2 regions of the Methyloferula stellata AR4 genome follow, and region 1 is predicted to be linked to the other one. Evidence: predicted binding sites of a transcription regulator. Region 1 holds the regulator's gene; the other holds the start of a gene.

Region 1 (7,677 bases):
CATCATCGAAATGTTCGCAGTGCCCGGCGCGCTGCTCGGCACGCTGCTCTATCCGCTCGGGCTCGATGCCTGGGTCTGGCATTTTGTTGGCGCAGGCGTCGGCTTCATCATGTGGGCGGCCAGGCTCATCGGTGCGCTGCCAGGCTCGACGATCCATCTGCCGGCCTTCGCGCCATGGGCCATCGTGTTTCTGGCGCTCGGCGTGTTGTCGGCCGTGATCTGGCGCAGCATGATCTTCCGGCTGAGCGCCATTCCCTTGATCTTGATTGGGCTCAGCGGCGCGGTCTCCGGCCCCGATTTCGACATGGCCATTGCGCCTTCGGGCGATGCCGCGGCGCTGCGCGGCGCCGATGGCCAGCTCGCCGTCATCGGCCGCAGGCCAAGCGCCTTTGCCGCCGAACAATGGCTGCGCGCCGACGCCGACGGGCGTCTTGCGCGCGCCGCCGTTCAGAAAGAGGCTTGCGACAAATGGGGTTGCGTGGGCCATCTGAAGGACGGCCGCGCGGTTTCGCTCGTCACCGACAAACAGGCTTTCGCCGAGGACTGTACGCGCGCGGCGGTGATCGTGACGCCGCTCTTTGCGCCGGGCGGCTGCGCCGCGCCGCTCATTATCGACCGCGACCGATTGAGAGATACGGGCGCTCTCACATTGAAGATCGTGGGCGACAGCTTGCTGATGCGCACCGCGCGGGCACCGGGCGAAGACCGCCCTTGGTCGCGGCCTCCGCCGCAACATTGGGGAAAGGCGTCTCCCCTGACCAATCGCGACGACGAAGACGCGATCGAAAGCGGCGGCGATGCTTTCGAGCAATAGATGTCTTATGCAGGCGCGGAGGTGAATACGATGCGCCCTTTGCTATCGTCACGCGACCACGCGTCTTCGACATCCGATAGCGGAATAGGATTGGTGGCGATCTGAAAGCCGCCCGGTACGGCCGCATGGAGGAGATTGCCGATCGCATTGACGAAGCGATCGAGTGGGATACTCCCGATGCCGCTGCCCATCAGCTCGATTGCAGAAGACCGCAGAGCCGCGCTCGGCAAGGCGATGTCCGACCCGCTGGCGGAGCCGACCTGAACGAAGCGGATCGGTATTGCATCGAGCCCGGCTTTCGCCCCGGCGATCAGCAGACGCTCGGCGCTTCTTCCCCATAAATAATCGATAACGACGTCGACGCCTTGCGCGAACTGCATCTTGAGCTCGTCTTCCAAGGCGGCGTCATCTGCGGCGAGCGGTATCGTGATATCGGCTCCAAGCGCCGCGATGGATTTTAAAGCATCGGCGTTGCGGCCCGTCGCAACGACCTTCTTCGCGCCGAGATATTTCGCGATCTGGACGGCGAGACGCCCCGCGGTGCCGGTCGCGCCATTGACCAGCACTGTCTCCCCAGCTTTTAGTTTTGCGCGTTCGACAAAGGCTGCCCATGACGACATGCCGGGATTGGCGATAGCTGCCGCCGTCACATCGTCGAGCTCGTCGGGGATGGCGAGGCATTGGGCGGAGGGCGCCACTGTCCGTTCGGCCATGCTGCCATAAGGCGCGCGCGGCATGACAAAATAGACCCTGCGGCCGTCGTCGAGCCGGCCCACGCCATCTATTCCCACACCAAAAGGAAACCGCTGCGACGAGCTGTAATGCGTCCCCGATGCGCGACTTTTCACGACAGGGCTGAGAGCGGCGGCGCTCACAGCGATGCGGCTTTCGCCATCGGACGGCGCGGGATCGGCGAAATCTCCATAAACCGGAATCAGCCCGGCGCCCTTCACGAGTGCAGCTTTCAAGATGTTTGCCTTTCCATATGCGCTTATTATGTGCATAATACACATATATGAGAGGCCGCCGATGCCGTCAAGCAAAAGAGTGCAAAATACACATATTAGCGCGCAGCTCAGGCAGTTCCATGACGCTTTGCTGGATATTGTCAGCGCCATGAACCGGCCGCAGCGCGATGAATTCCTCATCAAGGAAGCTGGGATTCCGCTCGACCGGGCGTTGTTTCCGCTATTGGTCGGCATCGAACGGTTCGGCCCGATCGGAGTCGTGGACTTGGCCGACAGAGCCGGGCGCGATTACACGACGGTCAGCCGGCAGGTCGCCAAGCTCGAAAGCCTTGGCCTTGTCGAACGTCAGGAGAGCGCCGCCGACCGGCGCGTGCGCGAAGCCGTCATCACGCCAAAAGGCAAGGCCATGACCGATCTTGTCGATGCGGCGCGCGACCGGATCGGCCGCGCGATTTTTAAGACATGGGACGCGCAGGATATCAGCGAGTTCGTTCGCCTCACTCGGAAGTTCGCCGATGCTGTGAAGGACGATCCGCCTGATCTATAATTTCTGGAGCGTCGCGGCCCTCCTTCTCCCGCAGCCGGGGAGAAGGAAATGGCGTCAATACCGCCGCAGCAGACCCACCAGCTTGCCTTGGATGCGCACGCGGTCTGGCCCGAAGATGCGCGTCTCATAGGCCGGATTGGCGGCTTCGAGCGCGATCGAGGCGCCGCGCTTGCGCAAGCGCTTCAAGGTGGCTTCCTCGTCGTCGATGAGCGCCACGATGATATCGCCGGTCTCGGCTGTCTCCTGCTTGCGGATGACCACGGTGTCGGCATCGAAAATGCCGGCCTCGATCATCGAATCGCCGCGCACTTCAAGCGCATAATGTTCGCCGGGCGAGAGCATGTCGGGCGGCAGGCTGATCGTATGGCTGCGGGTCTGTAGCGCGGTGATCGGCGTGCCCGCCGCGATCCGTCCCATCACAGGGATCGCGATGACGGAGCGGCTGAAATCATCATCGGGCAAAGCCGGGCTCGCGATCGCATGGACCCGGCCGAGATTGCCTTCGATCACGCTTGGCTCGAATTTTTTGCCGCGCGACGGAGACGGCGGTGAAGAGGAATCGGGCAGGCGCAGAATTTCGAGAGCCCGCGCGCGGTTCGGCAGGCGGCGAATGAAGCCACGCTCCTCAAGCGCGAGGATCAGCCGGTGAATGCCGGATTTGGACCGCAGATCGAGCGCGTCCTTCATCTCGTCGAAGGAGGGCGGCACGCCGGTCTCCTTCAGGCGTTCGTGGATGAAACGCAGCAATTCGTTCTGCTTCTTAGTGAGCATCTGTTCCTAATCCCCTAGGCGGCGTCGCCTTCCGCACACGCTCGAATCAAGCGCCGCATCCCCTCCATAGACTCAAAGAGCCTTAAACAAAGAGTGAACGTACTCTATATGTTCTCTCAACGCTGTGCAAGGGGTGGATATGGGCTTCAGCCGCGCGCCGGCAACGCTTGGGCATCAGCCAAGCGCGAGCTTTACGCGGTTCTCCGGTCGCGCTTCGCCTTTTAGCATAAGCCAGTCTTGAGGATTACGCCGCGTCCGTCTTGATCCACGACTTGAGACGCCCCTGATTCAGATCGGGCGCATCCGCTTCGAGCAGTCTTGAGGCCAGAAGCGCCGCCTCGGTCCGGCTCCTGAGTTTCAAGCGTTGCAAGATCGCCGATACATGTAGCTTGATCGTATAGGGCGAGCGAAAGAGAGCCGCGGCGATCTCCTTGTTCGTCTTGCCTTCTCCGAGGAGACGGAGAACCTGCATCTGACGTTCGCTCAGGAGCGAGCCAAGAGCCTCATCGGGCGCGCAGGGCTTTTCTCCGTTTTCAAGCGAAGGCGGAGCGGTGAACTGTCCTTCGATCATCTGACTTAATTGCGAGGCGAGCGTCTGTGAAACCGAGTGCTCGATGGCGTCGCTGATCGTTACCGAACCAGCGCTCGGGTCGGGCTCGACCAGGATCGGACGCGCATGGGTCAAATGCGGAAGCATGTCCGTGAGATTGACATGCAGGAGCGCAACTCCTGTCGGCCGATCGAGCGAGAGCGGCAATCCGATGAGCGAATACCATCTTTGCTCGCTCGACGAATGGCAGGGATAGATGAAGGTCAGGACATCGATCCGGCCTGCCAGCAACTCTCGAAGATCCTCGACGAGCCGCGGTGCCTGCGGTCCGTCAAATTGGCAATATTGAAAATAGTTCGTGCCAATTCCGAAATCCGGCATATGCAGCCCATTTTTACGGGCGAACTCTTTCCATGTGTCGTTGACCGATATGATCCGCCCGGTGGCATCGAGAATGACCGCGCTTACGGGTAGCGCTTTCAGCGCCTGAAAGGCCCCGGCTGCGTCTGTCTCATTCAAGTGATCAGACATTGGAGCGGATCCACAGACAGCACCGAGATGAATGCATTGCATTTTATTAAAAAGCGGCATTCGCCCAGCGCATCAGCCAAGGCTTATAACAGTCCTTTCGGCCTATTGCACCGATCGCAGTCAACATGAGAACTCGTCTTTCATCCTTGATCTAGCTCAAGGGGGAGGACGCGATTGTTGACGTGCTACGGCACTTTCATGCCACAGATTGGAGCAGGCAAAATGATGAATCTCACCGAAAGCGATTTCGTGCTTCAATTGGTGGAAACGGAACATAGAAGCGCGAATACCTTTCAGCTCGTCATGAGCCTCGTTCGTCTTAAGCTCAACCAAACAGCCGATCCCTCGGCGCGGGATCAATTGGCGTGGATCAACGATATTCTTCTAACCATCTGTGTCCTTCAACGACGCCTGCAATGTTATGGAGAAACAAATTTCGGTCATTACCTCACCGAGTTTGTAGAAAGCTGGCAATCCGTGCTCAAGGATCAAACGGTTCGCATCGAAGCCGATGTTGATTCCATCGACTTGAGCCCAGGCGTTTCGTCCACGCTGGCTTTGATCGTCCAGGAGCTGGTGACCAATAGCGTTAAGCACCACCTCGGCGACGTCGAAGGGCGTGTCCAAATCAAATTCAAACGCAAGGGTCCCGAGGCGGAACTGACTATCTCGGATAATGGTACGGGCTTGCCGCAAGAGGCGCTGAAATCCGAGGGCCTCGGGCTGAACATAATGAAACGATTGAGCGCCGCCATCGGCGCACAAATGGAAATCGAGAACGGATTTCCGGGAACGATCGCACGGATACGGCTTCCGTTGCTCGCCATGAATCCCTGCAGCGCCGAGATGCGCACCGGCGTTTGAAACCTTACGCGGCGGAATGCCGTCACCCGCGCATACGAAGGCCGCCTTGCGGCGGCCCCCGGCAACACATTATTGAACTGCGCGGCGTCGCCGCGGATCGACTACCAGCAGGGTCGACACCAGCAGCGATACGGACCGCAGGCCCTGACATAGCCCGGACCGCACCAGCGGCCCCATCCCCGGCAGGCGGCTTCTTCGACTGGCGTATAATTGCGCGCGGTTCCCACGACATTCGCGGCGCCACGTAACGTTTGGGCACCTGCTGGCATTCCACTTATCAAAATCGCGGCTGTTGCGGTGAGCGTAACGATCAGTTTGCGCATCGCTTCCCTCCCTAAAATAAATATACGGGCCGTTTCGGCCGCGCGACGATAGCGCCAAAGACACCCGGTAAAAAGCACCCCGGCGGCTTGAGGACGAAGGGAGCGTTTCAGGGATTCGTCCAATGATTCGTTGGGTGAACAGCTGCCACCCGTCCGCCGCGGGGAAAGAAAGCTTAAAATATAAGCATTGAGAAGGATGATTCTTGCCCACAGGGGCTTGAAAATAGGCATAATTCGCGGCATAGAGACGGCGTCTCATCCATTGCCTCCCCCGGCAAGTGCGTTTTCAGAGAGTGTCGGCATCCATGCTCCAAAAATTTGTGATCCTCAGAGGCGATTGCGGCAAGCCGTTGAAGGGCGTGTTCATGACCGCCGAGGAAAGCGAGATCATCGTCGGCGATCCCGATCGGCTGTCCGATATCGAAACGGGCGACCACGGCATTGTCAGCGTCTCTTACGAGAGCGTCTTCAATTTCGAGGAAGATGCCTATCAGCAGCTTTTGCGCGAATGGGAAACCTCGAACGAGACGAGTTCGGACGCGTGGCGGCGTCTCGGCCATCTCGAGCTGCCGAACGATGCGGACGACCATTCCTGCCACCGTTGGTGCTGATAAAAGCGCCCGCGCGACAGACGCCAGATCAAGGGCTCCCTTCGGGGAGCCCTTTTGCTTTTGCTGGATGACGATCTCGTCGCATTTTGCTCACGCTGGAGCGACCATCGTCCTCCTTCGGCCGCTGGCCTGGCCGGAAGCGAAGTCCATCGATCTTTGAATTTATGGCCGTTCTGCTTTGAGCGTGACGGTTGTGGGCTTGCGCGCTTCGCCGGCAGGAACACCGCCGGTCGCCGTGATCGCAATTACATTGCCGGTGATCTTTACCGTGCCATCCCAGCGGTCACCCAGCGCGACGCTGCGGAGTACCGTAAGATTGAGGCGGTCGTAAAGCTTGCCTTCCAAATCGAAGCCGCGTCCGGCTTGCGCATCCAAAATATGCAGCGTGTAGAAGACACCGGATCCGCCGCCGCTATAAGACGCGATGACCACGAGCAGCTTGTTCTCGGTCGCGCCGATGAAGCGATAGGCGGACTCCTCCGTGAGATCGTCGCCGATGCGCTTATGCGTCTGCGTGAACCAGTCTCCGTTGGCTTTAATATCGTCGAAATAGAGATTGCTGCCGATTGCCGCCTTCACATCGATCGTGACGATGATGCTGCCGGAATCGGCCATGTCTCCGTCGCCCATATCGCGGAAGACTTCGGGCGGCACGGGCTTGCCATCGATTGTGAATGTTTTCCGCAATTCATCGAGCGGCGCTGAAGGTGATTTTGCCAGCGCGGATGTCCCGCCTGCCGGAAGGACAAGGCTCGCAAGAAAAATAACGACGGGGCAGGCAAGGCTAAAGACCGCGCGCGACGGTCTCGGCCTACGGCTCATGCGTCCTTCAGCCATCGTGTTAAAAGATCCCGGACCGACCAGCGTTTGGTGTGAATATTATCGATCTTCCAGCCACCGGTCTCGCGCAGGAAATCATAAGTCACGACGAAAGGGCCGTCGGACCGCACATAGGGTTTTTGATAGACGAGCTCGACCGCGACGGTCGCTGTATCGGCGGTTTGAATCTGCAGCCTGGCCGTGAAGCTTTCGAGCGTGAGGCCGTTGGTATCGGCCGTCAGGTCGAAATCGATCGGACCGGCATCGCCATCGGGCGGCTTCTTCGCGTCGGCCTTCGCCCAAAGGGCCAGCAGAGATTTCGATAGATATTTGCGCCGCTCCTTCGGTTCGAGCCAGGAGGAAGCAGCTTCTTTGATCGCCTGCCGGTAGATTGCCGAGATGACGGCGACGGGTTCTTCGGTGGCGATGATGGTCGCCGCTGCAGACTGCCGCGCCTCTTGAAGAGGCGCGATCAGCAATGCCGCCAGAACCAGGCCGAGAGCGGCGCGCGGCTTCAGAGCCAGCGTCGCGGCCCGACGGACGGCGGCCCGCCCGCCGACGGATAGACTTGGCCGGCAATCACCCGCCAGACGATGAGAACGATAATCGCCCCGATCGTCGCGCCGATGAAGCCTGCGCCCTGGTCCTCATGATACCAGCCGATCTTTTGACCGATAAAGGTCGCGACAAAGGCGCCGATGATGCCGAGAATCACCGTCAGGATGAACCCTTGCGGGTTGTTCGGGGCCGGTGAAAACCAGCGGGCCAGCATTCCGGCGACGAAACCTACGGCGATGATCCACAAAATGTGCGAAACGCTCATGCTGATCCCTCTCTATTGGAAATTGCTTCGAGTCTAAAAACGTCCTGGTGTCAGCT
Region 2 (7,677 bases), 1.0 Mb from region 1:
ACGACCATAGGCCGCACGGTTTTTCGGATAGGCCAGAATATCCGGCGTGCCGTCGCAAAAGACGAGGCGTGTGCCGATCGCGAGTTTGAACTCGCTTGGTTTGACATGGTTCTCGCGCAGGAAGACATGCGCGCGTACGACGCCGGCGAGCGAATTGCGATCGGCGATGCCAAGCCCCTTGAGTCCAAGCTCAAGCCCCTGTTCGACCAATTCTTCCGGATGCGAGCCACCGCGCAAAAAGGAGAAATTCGTCGTGATGGCGAATTCCGCATAACCCGTGGCCGCATATTTGATCACGCGAAAAGCCCATGCATGAACCAGCGCGGCTCGGCGGTCTCGCGATAAAGCCCGTCGCGGTAGAGCCAGAAAGCCTGCCCGTCGCGATCCTCGGCGCGGAAATAATCGCGGGTGAAGTTTTGGCTATCCTTCCACCAGTCCGGCGCGATGCGTTCCGGCCCTTCGACCGCTGCGACCTCATGCAGGATGCGGCGCCAGCGAAACCGCAAGGGCGGCCCGTCCGGCACCGAGGCAATGGCCTCGATCAGCTCCGGATGCAGCAGCAGGCGCAAGGGCCGCGACGGCAGAGCCAGCCGTTCGGCCTCGCCCGCAATGTCCCACCCTGGACTTTTCGGCAGGCGTGTTCTGGAGGCGGCAGGCACGGAGATCACCGCGAAATCCGGATCGTGCCGGTCCTGCAGCGCCAAGCGCGTCACCCGGCGCACGCCGAGCCTCGCACCCAGCCTGTCGATCAAATCGGCAAGATCGCTTTCGGCATTGAGATGACCGTCAAGGCTCGCCTGATCCTCGGCCTTGCGCTCGACGGTAAGCGCGGCAAGACGCAGAACATCGAAACCATAATCCGCCTCCAGGCCCGCTTCGCCCAGGGCTTCGATGCGTTCGCGAAAGAGCCGCGCCATGGCGATCGGATCGCGCATGGCCCGGCTGGTGCGCACATCCAGATGTTTCACCGCGCCGTCGACGCGGAAGAAACTCGCTTCGATATGACGTGCGCCTTCGCCATGCCGGGTGAGCAAGCCGCAGAGATCATGCGCAAGCGAGAGCAGCGTCGCTTCTATGTCTGGCTGCGCGATAATGCCTTCGGCAAAGCGCCGTTCGGCCAGATAAGGGGGCGCCTCGAAGCAAGGCGATATGGCGCTTTTCGCACGGCCCAAAAGCGCATCGAGCCGTGCAAAGAGATGTGTGCCGAAGCGCGCCGCGATGGGCGCGCGTGGCCGCAGGATAATATCGCTGAGGCGCCGCAGACCGGCACGGGCAAGGCCGGCGATGAGATCCGCATCGAGCCGCAAGGCTACGAGCGGCAAAGGCCCAAGCAGGCGGATCAGGCGCTTTTCGTCGAGACCCTCCGGCAGAAGCCGCCGGTCGCCGTAGCGCGCGAGCGCCCAGGCCGCCTCCGGCGTTCCAGCCAGCGCGGCTCTTGCCGCGAAACCTTGCGTACGCAGCCGCGTCTCGATCTCGTTTAATAGATTGTCTTCGCCGCCGAAGAGATGCACGGCGCCCGTCACATCGAGCATCACGCCATCCGGAGCATCGAGCGCCGCGAGCGGCGTGAAGCGCCGGCACCAATCGAGAATATCGGCCAGACATTTCGCCTCGGCTTCGGCATCGGCCTCAATGGCCAGGAGCGAAGGATGCCTTGCTCGCGCATCGGCAAGCGCGAGGCCGGACTCAAGACCCTGCGCCAGCGCGTAAGGATCGAGCGAAACGAGGCGCAACGCCGATTTGACCCTCTCAAAAGTTACGATGGGTGTTCCGGCTGGCTCCGCCCTCGCCCTTCGAGACGCTTGCTTTGCGATCTCGCTGTTGCGATAGATCGCCAGCGATGCAAGCTCCTCAGGGTGAGGGCTCGTTTGAGCCGGCTGAACGAAGCCCTCATGCTGAGGAGGGCTCATTTCAAGTCGTGCTTGGCCGACTTGAGATGAACCCGTCTCGAAGCGCGAGGGCTTCTTGCTAAGCCCTTTGACGACTCCCAGCCGCACGAGCCGGTCTGTCGGAAGATATGGAAGGAACAGCGAAAGATAACGCATCGCGAAAACAAGCCTTCTCAGGGTCCCATGTGAGCGGATGGACCTTGTCCCGATCAAAGCCGAAGCCCTGCGGGCCGGCGCGGGCTTTGACGAGCCGCACGGTCCAGACGGTCTTGCCAGGCATTGGCTGGCGGCCGCCCGCCGAAGCCAGGTGCGGGCTGGCGCTTGTGCCGATTTCAAACCGCGTCCCGGCGCCGCTTGAGAGATGTTCGGCTTCGCCCGCGAGGCCCGCCGCGACGAGCAGGCCCGGCGTTGCGCTTTTGCGCGCGGCCAGAAGCAGCCTGCGCGAGGCCGCGAGATCGTAGATTTTGGCAAGTCCCCAGATCTCGCCAATGACCGCGGCGGACGAGCGGCATTTCAAAGCCTCCTCCATGGCCCAGAGGCTTTCTTGCGCATCGCGCGTCTCGACCAGCACAAGGCGGCTGGGATCTAGGCCCAAAAGCGCCAGCCCCGGCCCATAGAGTGCGCCCGTCTCGCGCGCGGCTTTGGCTTCGACGATCCAGACGATGGCCGCGCGGGTCTTTGCCGAAGCCCCGGCAAAACGCGCGGCCAAGGCAAAGGCAAAACCGGAGGCCGCCGTGCGCGCGGCCGGACGGGCCGCGACAATCTCATGCAAGGCGCCTGGCTCAAGCCCGCCCTGCAAGGCGCGATCGAGACTGCACAGCTCTTGCGCATCGCCCAAACCGACGCGCGGCATCCGGCGGATGCCCGCGTTCCATCTTCTGCCGGACGTGCTTTCACCGTCCATCGCCTCCAGAGAGGCGATTTTCGCGCGCAAAAAATCCACCCGTTCCGAAAGGCCGGCAGGCATCGGTCCGTTCTCCGCTGAGGAATAAGTTCTCTATTTGTTCTTATAGATTCCCCGCTTCGGGACATGAGTCAAGCGGAATGCGGGGGTGCGGCTCAGTTTGAACGACTGGCCGAAAGCCTCTTGAGTGCCTCTTAGGGTTTGATTTGTTTCAAGGCACCCAGAGCGTGCTACAAAGTCGCTTGATCGTCCGGGATCGCCGGGGTGGCAGAAAAATTGCTCAATCCCGGATGCCGCGGTCAAATCCGCATCACGCCATCGGAGGAGACCATGCACCCCGACCAAATCAAGGTGGGTACTTGCTATCGCACAGCAAGAAACGAAGTTCGCAGCGTTATCGACATCACCGCCGAGAAACGCGTGATCTATAAGGCTCGCAATAGTTCCTATGCCAAAGGCGACGCCGGCTGGTACCAAAACACAAACGCAAGCACGATCCCGATGCTCAATACGTTCGCCCACGCGGTTGTTGGTGAGGTTCCATGCGATTGGGACTCTGCCACCACGCCTACGCCGGAGCCGTCAGTCGCGGGAATCAAACATGGTACGGCCGGGCAAACTCCGGCGGCAGACGCTCCGAAGAAGCCTGCGCCCGACCTCGGACCGCCCTAGGATCTGCAGAAACCAAGCGGCGGCTGAAACAAAGCCGCCGCTTAAAACTGAATGAATGCCTTAAGCTGTCATCGGCTCGATGGATGATTGCTAGAGACGCCGCGCGCAGCCTGCCGTGACATGCAGAGCGCTGAGCCCCCCATGCGGCCGCGACTGATACGATTGCCCTCAGGTCTGCGAGGCTTTGTCCTCTGGCTTGGCCGAGCCCCATGGAAGGCTCGCAAGCTTAGGCTTATAGCCATTCGAAAGATAAGCATCCTCCGTAATCTCTTGCCCAGTGGTGCCATCAGTGACCCACACACCGTCCTCTTTCGGTTCAGGGTTTTTGATTCTGTGCGTACCGGTCGGATCCATTATTTCCCCTCAACTTCGATCTTAAAAGGAAGAGGCCCTCATCGGCCAAGCTCGCCTTCGCTGAGGGCCGAGCGCCGGGATTATAGCGGCCTCCGCGTCCATCTGAGAAGCGACTTGCTGGCTCAAGTTGCTTGATTTTCTTGGCCGCGACGGCCGCCCTGCCCGATCGCGGGCCGCCCTAAAGCCAGCATCGCCAATCGCGTCCAAGGAGGCGATTGGCGCGCAAAACTCATCCGCGGAAAATTTCGTCAGCCTGGGACTTAGTCCCGCCAATAGTCGTGGCGGCCTGCTCCATCGAAAGCAGCCTGACGTCAAGCAGCAGCGCTTGAAATTTTAATCCTGACCCGCAAGGGCACGGATCGTTGCGGCCAAGTTTTTCTATGAGTTCGAGATCGCCATGAACGAAACGCAGTCCGCGTTTGACGCGCGTTTCGGACGGGAACCCCTTACGCCGTTTGCTCGAAACCTCGAAAGCAAGGCTGATCGGCGAAATCTCGCATACGTGCCATGATCGCCTCCTATTTCACGCCAGCGCTCATTGAGCGCCCCAGCTTGATGATGTTCAAGCCGGGACCCTCATATGACAATCTCACCCCTCGGTCGACTCGATATGGATGATGGCCGGAGGCTCGGGCGAATAATTCGGAATATCGGCGCCGACCGCTTGGCCCTCCGGCGTGCCGAAGGCCTCATGGATCGCCTTCAAACTGTCGAATGTGCCGATGAAGGTCCAGAAGAACGCGCCATCCTTGCCTTCGAGATCGGTCGCAGGTCCGAAGGAATAAGACCGCAAGCCCGGCATCTTTTTGACGAGCGGCATATGGACCTCGCGGAAATGCTTTTCGAAATGCGCGGGATCGGCCGGCTTCTTGTACAAAACGACGAGCTTGCTCATTGATACGTCACTCCCATGATTGGATTTTCACTATAGCGGATTCGGGTCGCCCGCGCGATCATTCCACTCTTCATTCCAAGCCCTGATAGATGCGCTGATCGTAAAGCGCGCCGAGCATCGGGCTGATCTTGTCGCGAAACTGTCTTGTTGATGCGAGCGCCTCATGCGCGTCGAACGCCAGATGACTAGCCCAGCCCTCCTCGACAGTGAAATGGTTCGGCCGCCCGATCTGTTGCGTCACCGTGAAAAGAAGATAGCCAGGCTCCTTGACGCTTTCCTCGCCGAGCGTCTTGAGCATGCCGGATACCTCATCCGCATAAGACGGCATGACATCGACATGGGTCACGACCCATACGGCATGCGCGGAGGGGTGATTGGCGGCGGGGCCGGGCCAAAGTCTGGTCAGCAGTCTTTCATCCGGCGGCGCGGTCTCTATCGCATGGAGCTGATTGCGAAAGGCTTGCAGATGCGGGTCCTTTTGATGTGCGTCGAAAGCGGCCCGATCCTTCCAGATTTCGAATATGACAAAACGATTGTCGCGGCCGATCTCGCGCAGCAATTGCACGGCTACGCTGCCCGCCTCCGCGCGGCTGGCCGCAGCCTCGGCCTTGAGCGTGGTGATCGCCTGTTCCGCCGACTGCGGCTGCGTTTCAACATAGATCGCGACGTAAACGGGCTGCTCCTGCGCCGCCGCGCGCGGCGAGATGACAGGAAAGCCTACGGCAAAGATTGTCGCGCTGACGAGAAGGTTAAAAAATACCTGCATCCACAGATCTCCGGCAGGCATCGTCACCATCCTGGTGCTTCAGGGGTAGAATGCAGCCGACTCAACGCTCCGCTGCTGCGCCATCGAGCCCCACTCTTCAAATTGGGTCCGCGTACCTACGTTCAGGGTCGTGCTCTAGCCGAATTTTCCGCGGCAGCCAGCAAAATCAAGAGAAACAGCGCCATGACAATGTCACTTGAGCGTGATGGGCAGCGAACCAAACCCGGACGTTCCGTTAAGCAGGATTTCATGACCTCTGCCCCGCAGACGATTCTGATGTGCCCGCCCGATCATTTCGAGATCGCTTACGTCATCAATCCGTGGATGGAAGGGCAATTTGCAAATACCGACGATCGCCTCGCACACAGGCAATGGCATGACCTGCGTATTGCCATAGCGGAGCATGCGCAGGTCGCATTGGAGCCGCCGGAGCGCGACCTCCCGGATATCGTGTTCACCGCGAATGCCGGCCTCGTCCGCGGCAGGCAAGTGATTCTCAGCCGCTTCCGCAGCCTTGAGAGACAGGGCGAGGAAAAGCACAACCGCGCTTGGTTCTCCGCGAATGGCTTCGAGATTTTGGACTGGCCGCAGGATATATTTTTCGAGGGCGCCGGCGATGCCCTCTTCGATCGCGGCCAGACTCTGCTCTGGGTCGGGCATGGTTTCCGGTCGGACAAGGCCGTGCCGGCGCTGTTAGAAAAACGGCTCGGCTGCAAAACCGCGGCGCTCAATCTGATCGATCCGCGATTTTATCATCTCGACACCTGCCTGTGTCCTTTGGCCGGCGGCTATCTCTTGTATTTTCCGGCGGCCTTCGACGAAACATCGCGCGCCTTGATCGAAAGCCTGGTGCCGCCCGACAAGCGCATCGCGGTCGGCGAGCCAGATGCACTGAAATTCTGCTGTAATGCCGTCGATCTCGACGGCCATGTGTTTTTGAACGATGCGTCGGAGGCTTTGCAAAACAGCCTAGGCGCTGCCGGGTTCACGCCGGTCATCACGCCGCTGTCTGAGTTCATGAAGGCCGGCGGCGGTGCCAAATGCCTGACGCTGAAGCTGGTCGAGGCTTAGAGCATGATCCCAAAAAGTTGCAGACTTTTTGGATCAAGATCATGCGCTAGAATACAGGCTTGGAGCATGATCGGCTCAACCTAAAGCCGTCATGCTCCAAAGTTCCTAAGGCCCCGACGGATTTCCGGGCCCTTCCGGATGGTAGGGGCTCGCACCAAGGCCGAGGCGGCCGCGCGTTCCGGATTCGTCATAATCTTTGCGATCGCAATCGTCGTGCGAAGAGCAAGGATATGGTGAGTGGTAGATGTAGAGCGGCGCCTCGAACTCCCGCTGCGCCGCCAAATGCCGATACGGCTCATTGTAGACGTGCCGCATCGCATGGTGATGATGACGATAGTGCCGCGCGAGCACAGGGCTTGCGGTCATGGCCACGAGCATGAGGCCAAGCAGAACGCGGGACCCGGCACGAACCGGCGTCGTATGGATTGTGAGATCGAAAAAGGGTCTCATGGTGTCGTATTCGCCGGGTTGCGGCCCTCCAGCATGGCGCCATAGCTGCCGCTCGCAGGTTCGTTCGGATCGACCGGCGGCGGCACTTCGGGCCTGATCGGAATCAGCGGATTTTCAGGAACGCCGCCATAGCCTCGGGCGGCATAGGCCTCGTAAGGGAGCGGCATAGCCTCTCGCGCCGTCTGCGCGGAAGGATCGAACGCGCGATGACGCGCATAGACATGATGGGCATGGTAATGCCGATGCTGGATCTGCGCCGATGCGAAACTCGCCGAATAAAGCACGAGCGAAACGGCGACACCGGCTTTGAGAATGATTTTCGCCATCACGACAATTCTCCCTGCTTCAAAGACGCCCAGGCAAAGCGCGGCGTCATCCGCCGCGCTTTGAGATCCAGACTCTTAGTTGCTCGGGTTACCGGGGCCTTCCGGATGATAGGGGCTCGCACCAAGGCCGAGGCGGCCACGCGTGCCGGAGCGATCGAAATCGGCACGGTCGGCGCGCGATGAAGCGAAGCCAGGACCCTGATCGTAGTAGCTGTAATATCGGCTCGCGCGCGGATAGGCCTGCTGGGCGGAGGCCACACCGATCGCGAGGATCGAGGCCAAACCGGCAAAAGCCAAGACGCGGAGGCCGCTGCGAACGGCCGTCTTGTCCGTCGATGTCTGCATGGGAT

Evidence for each region. Region 1 encodes LexA, which represses DNA repair genes until DNA is damaged. Its sites were predicted from a motif close to TGTTCNNNNTGTGTTCNG; they were not measured.
Region 2: A3OQ_RS22870 (ImuA family protein) is a predicted target of LexA. The motif match lies at 2,881-2,898, and genes of this name have one in related genera.

Annotation. Positions count from the first base shown of each region.
Region 1 covers NZ_ARWA01000001.1:2,505,220-2,512,896, forward strand. Annotated here, with positions in the region: gene A3OQ_RS0112290 (ComEC/Rec2 family competence protein) at 1-814, shown strand, start outside; gene A3OQ_RS0112295 (quinone oxidoreductase family protein) at 820-1,782, opposite strand; gene A3OQ_RS0112300 (MarR family winged helix-turn-helix transcriptional regulator) at 1,844-2,329, shown strand; gene lexA (transcriptional repressor LexA) at 2,384-3,100, opposite strand; gene A3OQ_RS0112310 (LuxR C-terminal-related transcriptional regulator) at 3,345-4,181, opposite strand; gene A3OQ_RS0112315 (sensor histidine kinase) at 4,404-5,045, shown strand; gene A3OQ_RS0112320 (hypothetical protein) at 5,674-5,979, shown strand; gene A3OQ_RS0112330 (hypothetical protein) at 6,142-6,801, opposite strand; gene A3OQ_RS22225 (hypothetical protein) at 6,798-7,277, opposite strand; gene A3OQ_RS0112340 (GlsB/YeaQ/YmgE family stress response membrane protein) at 7,313-7,621, opposite strand; gene A3OQ_RS0112345 (molybdopterin molybdotransferase MoeA) at 7,655-7,677, opposite strand, start outside.
Region 2 covers NZ_ARWA01000001.1:3,509,553-3,517,229, forward strand. Annotated here, with positions in the region: gene A3OQ_RS0117310 (error-prone DNA polymerase) at 1-297, opposite strand, end outside; gene A3OQ_RS0117315 (Y-family DNA polymerase) at 294-1,910, opposite strand; gene A3OQ_RS22870 (ImuA family protein) at 1,969-2,856, opposite strand; gene A3OQ_RS0117325 (hypothetical protein) at 3,058-3,465, shown strand; gene A3OQ_RS25295 (SEC-C metal-binding domain-containing protein) at 4,049-4,312, opposite strand; gene A3OQ_RS0117335 (EthD family reductase) at 4,409-4,714, opposite strand; gene A3OQ_RS23745 (putative quinol monooxygenase) at 4,785-5,480, opposite strand; gene A3OQ_RS0117345 (dimethylarginine dimethylaminohydrolase family protein) at 5,730-6,551, shown strand; gene A3OQ_RS24930 (hypothetical protein) at 6,657-7,001, opposite strand; gene A3OQ_RS0117355 (hypothetical protein) at 6,998-7,327, opposite strand; gene A3OQ_RS0117360 (hypothetical protein) at 7,403-7,672, opposite strand.